2 regions of the Anaerotruncus sp. genome follow, and region 2 is predicted to be linked to the other one. Evidence: predicted binding sites of a transcription regulator. Region 2 holds the regulator's gene; the other holds the start of a gene.

Region 1 (5,560 bases), on a different contig from region 2:
GGTCACGATCGGAAGTCCCGTCTTGGCGCGGGCCTCCTTGAGCAGCCTCAGGCCGTCGTACTTGAGTCCCTGGAACGCATAGGGGGAGGTGCGGGGCTTGAACGCGCCGCCGCGCAGGAAATCCGCGCCCATCTCCTTAACCTGCTCCGCGATGCCGCAGATCTGCTCCTCGCTCTCGACCGAGCAGGGCCCCGCCATCATCGTGATCTTTTTGCCGCCGATCTCGCGGCCCCCCGCCTTCACGACGGTCGGGTCGGGATGGAACATGCGGTTGGCCTTTTTGAACGGCTCGGCGACGTGCATGACGCGCTCGACGTTGCGGTTTGCCTCGATCCAAGTCGGGTCGATCTTGCTCGTGTCGCCCACGAGGCCGAGGATGATCAGGTCCTTGCCGATGACCGGGTTGACCTCCACGCCCCGGCTGGTGAGCGCGTCGGTGAGCTTGTCGATCTCCTGCTGCGGGGTTCGGGGTCTCATAATGACGATCATTGCGGTTGCCTCCAATAAATTTGATTTTACGCAAGGGTCCGTCATCCGCGCATACAAAAAGAGGACCCATTGCGTCAATGAGTCCTCTGGATATATTCCCTGCGATCAGCCGCGCGGAACTATCTGCTCATCAAACACAATCTTTTTCCATAGCCAAAAAAGCCGGTGCTAAAGGAAAAGCCCCAGCTAAAAAAGCCGAAAAATCGATTCTGTTTGAGGGTGAGCTTGTTCATGGCTTCCTCCGCGTGTCTGGTTTGGTTGTTTTCATTATAATCGAATTGCACAATCTGTCAAGGCATTTTTTGAAATTTTTCACAGCGGCCCGTCCCACAGGCACACAAAAAAGGCCCCGGCGCACTGCGCCGGGGCCTTTGGGGTGCGGGGTTTCGCGGGATTAATACATGCCGCCCATGCCGCCCGCGGGAGCCGCGGGGACCGGGTTCTCTTCCTTCTCGTCCGAGACGAGGCTCTCGGTGGTGAGGACCATCGCCGCCACGGAAGCGGCGTTCTGGATCGCGCTGCGGGTGACCTTGGTCGGGTCGACGATGCCCAGCTCGATCATGTCGCCGTAGGTCTCCTTGGCGAAGTCGAAGCCGTAGCCGACCTTGCGGGTGCGGCGGAGCTTGTCGATGATGACCGAGCCCTCCATGCCGGCGTTCTCGGCGATCTGGCGGATGGGCTCCTCCAGCGCGCGGCGGACGATGCGGGCGCCGGTCTTCTCGTCGCCGTCGAGGCCCGGGATGAGCTTTTCGACCGCCGGGATGGTGTTGAGCAGCGCCACGCCGCCGCCGGCGACGATGCCTTCCTCAACAGCCGCCTTGGTCGCGGACAGGGCGTCCTCGATGCGCAGCTTCTTTTCCTTCATCTCGATCTCGGTGGCAGCGCCGACGCGGATGACCGCGACGCCGCCGGAGAGCTTCGCCAGGCGCTCCTGGAGCTTCTCCTTGTCGTAATCGCTGGTGGTCGTCTCGATCTGGGCGCGGATCTGCGCGATGCGGTCCTTGATGGCCTTCTTGTCGCCCATGCCGTCGACGATGATCGTGTTCTCCTTCTGGATCTTGACCTGGCGCGCGCGGCCGAGCTGGTTCAGTTGGGTCTCCTTCAGCTCGAGGCCGACCTCTTCGCTGATGACCTGGCCGCCGGTCAGGATGGCGATATCCTGGAGCATCTCCTTGCGGCGGTCGCCAAAGCCGGGGGCCTTGACCGCGACGCAGGTGAAGGTGCCGCGCAGGCGGTTGACGATGAGGGTGGAGAGCGCCTCGCCCTCGACGTCCTCAGCGATGATGAGCAGCTTCTTGCCGCCCTGGACCACCTGCTCGAGCAGGGGCAGGATCTCCTGGATGGAGGAGATTTTCTTGTCGGTGATGAGGATGTAGGCGTCGTCGAGGACGGCTTCCATCTTCTCGGTGTCGGTGACCATGTAGGGGGTGATATATCCGCGGTCGAACTGCATGCCCTCGACCACGTCGGTGTAGGTCTCGGCGGTCTTGGACTCCTCGATCGTGATGACGCCGTCGGCGGAAACCTTTTCCATCGCTTCGGAGATCAGTTCGCCGATGAACTCGTCGCCGGACGAGACGGACGCGACGCGCGCGATGTCCTTGCTGCCCTTGACCTTCTTGGAATTCTCCTTGAGCGACTCGACCGCCGCGTCGACCGCCTTGGCGATGCCCTTCTTGACCGCCATCGGGTTCGCGCCCGAGGTGACGTTCTTCATGCCCTCGCGCACCAGCGCCTGCGCCAGCAGGGTCGCGGTGGTGGTGCCGTCGCCGGCCGCGTCGTTGGTCTTGGTCGCGACCTCCTTGACCAGCTGCGCGCCCATGTTCTCATACGCGTCGGGCAGCTCGATCTCCTTGGCGATCGTCACGCCGTCGTTGGTGATGAGCGGGGCGCCGAACTTCTTGTCGAGCACGACGTTGCGGCCCTTGGGTCCCAGGGTGATCTTAACGGTGTCGGAAAGCTTGTCAATACCGGCCTGGAGCGCCTTGCGGGCATCCTCGCCATAGCAGATAACCTTAGCCATATTTATCAGTCTCCTATATCAAAATTTATTGTTCACAGGGCTGTGATCATTCCACGATCGCGAGGATGTCGTTCTGGCGCACGATGGTGTATTCCTCGCCGTCCACCTTGACCTGCGTGCCGGAATACTTGCTCATCAGGACCTTGTCGCCGACCTTGACGGTCATCTTGACTTCCTTACCGTCAACCAGGCCGCCCGGGCCGACCGCCAGAACTTCGGCGATTTCCGGTTTTTCCTTCGCGGAGCCCGCCAAAATGATGCCGCTCTTGGTGGTCTCTTCCGCTTCCGCCATCTTTGTGACAACTCTGTCTGCCAATGGTTTGATCGTCATGATGAATTCCTCCAGTTATTATAATAGTTTTTTGACAAATTTAAGGAGATTTGTTAGCACTCTTTCTCTCTGAGTGCTAAGACTATTCTAATACATTTTTTCTAAAAATCAAGCCCTTTTCCAAAAAATTTTCAATGTTAACATTTTGGTAACAATCGCCCGTCCGCGCCCCCAGTTTCTTGTAATGCGCGCCCGCTTCTGTTACAATGTCCCTGCAAGGGAGGTCAGGGCATGAAAGTAGTGGTTCTCGACGGATTTCTCGCGGGGTACGGCACGGGCGGCCTGCCGCTCGACCCCGCGCGCTTTACGGTGGAATGGTATGGCGACACCCCGCCCGGGCAGATCGCCGCGCGCATCGGAGACGCCGAAGCGGTCTTCACCAACCGCGCGCCCCTCACCGCGGAGACCTTCGCCGCCTGTCCGCGCCTGCGGTTCGCGGGCACCTTCGGCACCGGCTACAACATGATCGACCTCGAGGCGGCGCGCCGCGCGGGCGTGACGGTCCGCAACGTGCCCTCCTACAGCACGATGGCGGTCGCGCAGAGCACCATCTCGCTGCTCCTCTCGATCGCCTGCGCCACCCCGGAGCACGCCCGCTACGTCCGCGAGGGCCGCTGGGTCTCCCCCACCGACCCGCAGGTCGCCGGGCGGCGGATGTTCGAGCTCGCGGGCAGAACGCTCGGCGTCATCGGCTACGGCGAGATCGGCCGCGCGGTGGCGAAGATCGCCGCCGCGCTCGGCATGGAGGTGCTCGCCTGCCGCCGCCGTCCCGCGTCCGGAGACGGCGCGGCCCGGATGGTCCCGCTCGGCGAGCTGCTCGCGAAATCGGACGTGGTGAGCATCCACTGCCCGCTGACCGACGAGACCCGCGGCATGGTGGACGCGGAGATGATCTCCCGCATGAAGCCGGGCGCGGTGCTGCTCAACACGGCGCGCGGCGCGATCCTCAACGAGCGGGACGTGGCCGACGCGCTCGACTCCGGCAGGCTCTACATGGCCGGGCTCGACGTGCTCTCCGAGGAGCCGCCCGCGCCCGGCCACCCGCTCGCCTTTCATCCGCGCGTCATCTGCACCCCGCATGTGAGCTGGATGCCCGTCGAGACGCGCGAACGTCTGCTGCGCCTCGCGGCCGAGAACCTCACGCGCTTCGCCGCCCAGGGAGGGCTTTGAAAATCCCCCCCTGAACCCCGCCAGGGAGGACTTTGAAAAGTCCCCCTGGACCCCGAAACTTTTGATGCGGGCAGGGCGCCGTCCCCTATCGCGCCACGCCGCCCGCGAGGTTCTTTCCCAAATAAAAATTTTCGCCCGCCTTTTTTAAAAGGCGGCGGGTGAGAAAACGCCCGGCACTCTTTCAGAGTGCCGGGCGTTTTCGAGGGCGGAGCCCTTTACCCGGGCCCGCAGGCCCTGCTTCAGGAGCATTTTCTTTGCTTCTTTCTTTTGCGATAGAAAAGAAAGAAGGTTCACACAAGGGCGCGCGCGCGGATGGTCGCAGTGGCCTTGAGCAGCGCGTAGAGCATCGCCACTTCGATCGGGAAGAGGAAGAGGTTCTTGATCACGCGCATGCCGACGAGCGCGACGAACGCCTGCCCGTACATCATCGACAGCCACAGCGGGTTGAGCAGGAAGGTGACCACCATCATGACGCTCAGATGCGCGGCTGCCGTGCGCCCGAGCGTGACCGGCTTGCGGTAGAGGATCAGCCCGTAGAGGAAGCCGCGCATGAATTCACTGATCGTGAACCCGGGGAAGAAGGCGCTTCCGTCGTTGCGGGTGAAGTACTTGAGGATGTCGATGGCCGCGCCCGCCAGCCCGGTGAGCACCGGGCCGAAGAGCATGCCGGCGGCCGCGATCGGCAGGAAGGTGAAACTCACGCGGATCAGCGCGCTTATGAAGATCGTGAACTGGTTGAGCAGCACCGACAGCGCCATGAGCATCGAGGTGCCCGTCAGCGAACGGACGCTGCGGATCTCCCGGGCCGACTCGGCGGTCAGGCGGGGAATCCCGCGCAGCTCCGCCGCAAGGGAAGAAAACCGATTCATCAAAAAAATAACCTCCTTTCATGTAACAGTCTCTTGCTACATGAAAAGAGGGCTCGCTCTTTGGATGCAGCAGCGGGATGCGGGACCGGCACCGCAAGGATTCCTTTTCGTCCGCCCGACAACTCCCCGTTCGGGCGGCACTTAACGCGCCGGTTCCTACTCTGCTATGAGTATGCTCCTATCATATCATATCCGCGAAAAAATGCAAGAGGGAACTTGCTTCCCTGCACCGTCAGCCCGACTGTCCGCGCGGGCCCTGGCAGCCCTCCCGCACCGCCATGAGGGTGCGCTCGTCCGGGTCCGCGAACACCTCGCCGGTGAAGCCGTTCACCACGACGACCCCGCCCTCCCGCAGGGTGAAGAGCCTCTCTCCCACCCGCGTCACGGCGGGCACCCCCATCGTGCGCGCGAGGATGCAGGCGTGGGACATCTGCGAGCCCCCGCTCGTGACGAGCGCGAGCACCCTGCCCCGCTCGATCCGCACCACCTCGCTGGGCAGCAGGTGGCGCGCCGCGAGCACCCACGGCTCCGGACCGCGCCCCGGCAGGTCCGCCTCCTTTTCGCCGCGCAACCTCCGCATGACCCCGTTGCACACGTCGGTCACGTCCGCGCTGCGTTCCCGCATGTAGGCGTCGTCCATCGCCGCCAGCATCTGCGCAAGTTCCCGTCCGGCTTCCT
Region 2 (4,714 bases):
CCAGCTCATCGCGCTGGCGGAGGCCCGGGTGCGCCCGGAATTCCTCTTTGTGGATAAACAGAGCGGCAAGGACTTCAACCGTCCCGCCTACCGCAAGCTCTACCGGAAGCTCAAAAAAGGGGATATGCTCGTCGTTAAAAGCATCGACCGGCTGGGCCGCAACTACCAGGAGATCATGGAGGAGTGGCGCAACATCACCAAGAAGAAGGGCGCCGACATCCGCGTGCTTGACATGCCGCTGCTCGATACCAGCCAGAGCCGCGACCTGCTCGGCACCTTCATCAGCGACCTGGTGCTCCAGCTTCTCTCCTTCGTCGCCCAGAACGAGCGGGAGAACATCCGCCGCCGCCAGGCCGAGGGGATCGCCGCCGCCAAGGCGCGCGGGGTCGAGTTCGGCCGTCCCCATAAGTCGCTTCCCAACCACTTCGACGAGCTGCTCTGCCAGTGGCAGCGCAAGGAGCTGACCGCCGCCGAGATTGCCAAGCTGTGCGGCGTCAGCCGCTCGACCATCTACCGCCGCCGCAAGCAGACGGGGGAGAGCTGATTTGCCGCGCTGCGCCCGGCGGGGCTTTTTGCGCGCCCCTCCGGGGCGCTTCAGATGTGCCGCCTTCGGCGGCGAAGATTGCCGGGTCCCGCCCCGGCAGGCGGGGTACTTTCTTTGCGTCAAAGAAAGTACCCAAAGAAGGACGCCTAAGGGGGCTCCGCCGCCCCCTTAGGGATCCCCTGGAGTACCTTGCCAGAACCCGCAAGTTACCGTCACTCCCCACGGGTGCACCAGCTGAAGGCTCAATTCAGGTTGCGGGCGCTCCCAACGGCCGAAGCCGGATGGCTCGCCAAAACCATACGGCGGAAAACAACGCCCGTTCCGGGCGTTCGCGCGCCTTGCCCGCGTGCGCGGCGAAGCCGCGCAGTTTTCCGCCTCCCCGTGGGCGCTACGCGCCACGCAAAAGCGGCCGTGCCTCCCCTATGGGAACTACCGGTACGGTTCCGGGGATTCTCGGGCAGAGGCATTGCGCCCGCGGCGCGGCGGCGGGCGGGATGCTGTACACTTGTCCGTTTATCCGTGACGGGGCGCCGCCGACTTTGGCCGAAGGCCAACCGGAGGCGGCGCTGGGGTCGCAGGGATTTGGCCGCAGGCCATCCTGATAGAGAATCCGGCCCGCAGGGCCGGGTCCGCGCAGCGGACTCAAGCCGGGGCCGCGGGGCGGAGCGCCCGCGAGCGGCCGTCGCGCGTAGCGCGCTCCGGGCGCAGCCCGGGCAGGCCGCCCAGGCCCCCTGCGGTTTCTTTCCCCTATTTCTTGGGCGGCCAAGAAATAGGGCCGCCCGCCGGGGCGGGACCCGGTAGCTCCGCCGCTCGCCGAGCGACCACCGACAAACTGCGCCGCTCGATGAGCGGTAAACCTAAGGGGTCGCTGTCGGTCGACTACCGGCAACTCCGCCACTCGGCGGCAAACAAATAGCGGCCGCCAAAGGCGGCCGCTTTATTGCGGGATGCATTGATCGGGCGGGGGTACGCGGGGAGAGCCGCCGGCCCTCGTCCGTGAGGCGGGGATACCTTAGACCGCCCACTTTTCGATCTGCTTGATGAAGTGGCTGTCCTCGGTGACGACCTTGACGGGCTTGTTGTAGTCGAGCGCCATCAGGCCGAGGATCGATTTTGCGTCCGCGATCTTGCCGTCGGTGGTGTGCACGCCGATGTCCTCGGACGACTGCATGGCGAGATACATGAACTGGCGGAGGTCCTCCGCGGAGTGAAGCATAACGTCTTTGATGATCATGATAAAACCTCCTTATGTTGTCGGTTGTGAAATGGTTGATTCTCTCTCTGTCCCTATTAAACTACAAAATGGAAGCAATGTCAATATGTACAATGAATTTTTTAAAGTTTGTACATAATTTACATAATTAGCATTCGCGCATATAGAGTGCTAGAAATTCTGTAAACATTTCGTGAATTCCCTTGACTTTGCAGAAAAGTGTGGTACATTATAGTTGTTGGCACTCGTAAATAATGAGTGCTAAAGAGCCCTTCGCCGGGAACGGGAATGTGAGGTGGGAACGGTGAAGCTCGACATTCGAAAACTGAAGGTCCTGACGGCCATCGTCGAAACCTATATCGAGACGGGGGAGCCCGTCGGATCCAAGACGGTCGCCCGGAAGCTTGACTTCCAGGTGTCCTCCGCCACCATCCGCAACGATATGGCGGCGCTCTTCGACATGGGGCTGCTCGAACAGCCCCACACCTCGGCGGGGCGGGTGCCCTCCCATCTGGGCTACCGCATCTACGTCGACCAGCTCATGCACTGCCAGCCCCTCTCGGAGGAGGAGCAGCGCGAGATCGACGCGCTTTTCAACGTGCGCGACCCCGATCCCGACAGGCTCCTGGAGGACGCGGCCGAGGCCCTCGCCGACTACACCAAGTGCGCGACCGTCTCGACCACCATCACCCCCAAGACGGTGCAGGTCAAGCGGGTCGAGATCGTCCCTGCGGGCGCGCGGACCGTCGTCGTGCTGGTCATCGCGACCAACGGCGTCATCAAAAACAAGGTCTGCCGCGTCGACTTCGGGCTGACCACCGAGATCGTCGAATTCCTCAACCAGTTCTGCAACGGCCGCCTGGTCGGCAAATCGGTTTCGGACATCTCCCAGTGGTACATCAACTCGATCGCCGTGACCCTCGGCGACTACTCCACCCTCTTCGTCCCGGTGCTCGCCACCGTGTACGAGCTCTGCCGCGAGATCAACGAGGGGCAGTTTTACACCTCCGGCAGCGTCAACCTGCTGGGCTACAAGGAGTTCTCCGATATCGCCCGCGACCTGCTGCTGACGATGAACAACCGTGAACAGCTCCTCGGGGTGCTCGCCTCCAAAAGCGACGCGGTCTTTATCACGATCGGCAAGGAAAACCCCCAGAGCGAGCTGGCGGACACCTCGGTGGTCGTCACGCGCTACAAGATCGGCGAGCAGAATTCGGGCGCGATCGGCGTGATCGGGCCGGTGCGCATGGATTACGCGAAGATCATCCCGCACATCGAGTATTTCTCCAAAACGCTGGGAAAGCTCCTTGCGGAGACGTTTGAGCAGGAATAACAATAACAGAGATAGGTTGTGAGCAGATTTGGCAGAAGAGACGAAGGACACGGCCCCGCAGGCGGAGCCGCAGGAGCGGGAGGAGGCCCCCGCGCAGGAGGCGGAACAGACCGCTCCCGAAAAGAGCGAGGCCGAACTCCTCAGGGAGCAGGTCGATTCCCTGAACGACAAGCTGCTTCGCACGATGGCGGAATACGACAACTTCCGCAAGCGGAGCGTCCGGGAGAAGGAAGCGATCTACCCGCAGGCCACCGCCGCCGCGGTCGCGCAGTTTTTGCCGGTCGTGGACACGATCGAGCGGGCGCTCGCGGCGCCCTGCACCGACGCCGAATTCAAAAAGGGCGTCGAGATGATTCTGCAAAACTTTAAGGACGTTTTCGCCAAGCTCGGCGTCGAGGAGTTCGGCGCGGCGGGCGACGTCTTCAGCCCCGACTTCCACAACGCGGTCATGCACGTGGAGGACGAGGACGCCGAGGCGGGCGTCATCGTCGAGGTGTTCCAGAAGGGTTACAAGCTCGGGGACCGGATCATCCGGCACGCGATGGTCAAGGTCGCCAACTGACGGCGCAAATCAGGTTCAGACGATTCCGCGGGAGAGCCGCGAAACGATATCCCTTTCGTAAAAATTAAGTTTAATAGATCTGGAGGGCTTTTATCATGGGAAAAATCATCGGTATCGACTTAGGTACGACAAATAGCTGCGTGGCGGTCATGGAGGGCGGCGAACCCGTCGTCATCGCCAACGCGGAAGGCGCGCGCACGACCCCGTCGGTCGTCGCGTTCTCCAAGACGGGCGAGCGCATGGTGGGTCAGGTGGCCAAGCGCCAGGCGATCACCAACCCCGACCGCACGATCTCCTCGATCAAGCGGCATATGGGTTCCAGCTACAAGGTCACGATCGACAGCAAGAACTACACCCCGCAGGAGATTTCCGCGATGGTCCTGCAGAAGCTGCGCGACGACGCGGAAGCCTACCTCGGCGAAAAGGTCACCGAGGCGGTCATCACCGTGCCCGCCTACTTCTCCGACGCGCAGCGCCAGGCCACCAAGGACGCCGGACGCATCGCCGGCCTCGACGTCAAGCGGATCATCAACGAGCCGACGGCGGCCGCGCTGGCCTACGGCATCGACAAGGAGCAGGACCAGAAGGTCATGGTCTACGACCTCGGCGGCGGCACCTTCGACGTCTCGATCATCGAGATGGGCGACGGCGTCCAGGAGGTCCTCGCCACCAACGGCAACACCCGCCTGGGCGGCGACGACTTCGACGAGCGGATCATCAACTACCTGGCGGACGAGTTCAAGAAGGACTCCGGCATCGACCTGCGCGGCGACAAGATGGCCATGCAGCGCCTGAAAGAAGCCGCCGAGAAGGCGAAGATCGAGCTTTCCGGCATGACGCAGGCGAACATCAACCTGCCCTTCATCACCGCCGACGCGACCGGGCCGAAGCACCTCGACGTCACGCTGACCCGCGCGAAGTTCAACGAGATGACCGCCGACCTCGTCGAAAAGACGATGGAGCCGGTGCGCAAGGCGATGGCCGACTCGGGCCTCAAGGTCTCCGACCTCGACAAGGTGCTGCTCGTCGGCGGTTCCACCCGCATCCCCGCCGTGCAGGACG

What was found. The regulator HrcA, encoded in region 2, represses chaperone genes, less so after heat shock. The targets are predictions, from matches to a motif close to TGTTAGCACTCNNNNNNNNNGAGTGCTAACA.
Region 1: ACZO3G_RS08570 (co-chaperone GroES) is a predicted target of HrcA. The motif match lies at 2,895-2,925, and genes of this name have one in related genera.

The regions. Positions count from the first base shown of each region.
Region 1 covers NZ_DBMDHH010000025.1:28,098-33,657, forward strand. The annotation lists gene aroF (3-deoxy-7-phosphoheptulonate synthase) at 1-489, opposite strand, end outside; gene ACZO3G_RS08560 (hypothetical protein) at 567-887, shown strand; gene groL (chaperonin GroEL) at 884-2,512, opposite strand; gene ACZO3G_RS08570 (co-chaperone GroES) at 2,559-2,843, opposite strand; gene ACZO3G_RS08575 (D-2-hydroxyacid dehydrogenase) at 3,075-4,013, shown strand; gene ACZO3G_RS08580 (folate family ECF transporter S component) at 4,304-4,882, opposite strand; THF riboswitch at 4,951-5,048, opposite strand; gene ACZO3G_RS08585 (phosphoenolpyruvate-utilizing N-terminal domain-containing protein) at 5,115-5,560, opposite strand, start outside.
Region 2 covers NZ_DBMDHH010000005.1:78,270-82,983, forward strand. The annotation lists gene ACZO3G_RS02795 (recombinase family protein) at 1-544, shown strand, start outside; gene ACZO3G_RS02800 (HPr family phosphocarrier protein) at 1,557-1,778, opposite strand; gene hrcA (heat-inducible transcriptional repressor HrcA) at 2,062-3,090, shown strand; gene grpE (nucleotide exchange factor GrpE) at 3,119-3,652, shown strand; partial or broken gene dnaK (molecular chaperone DnaK) at 3,748-4,714, shown strand, end outside.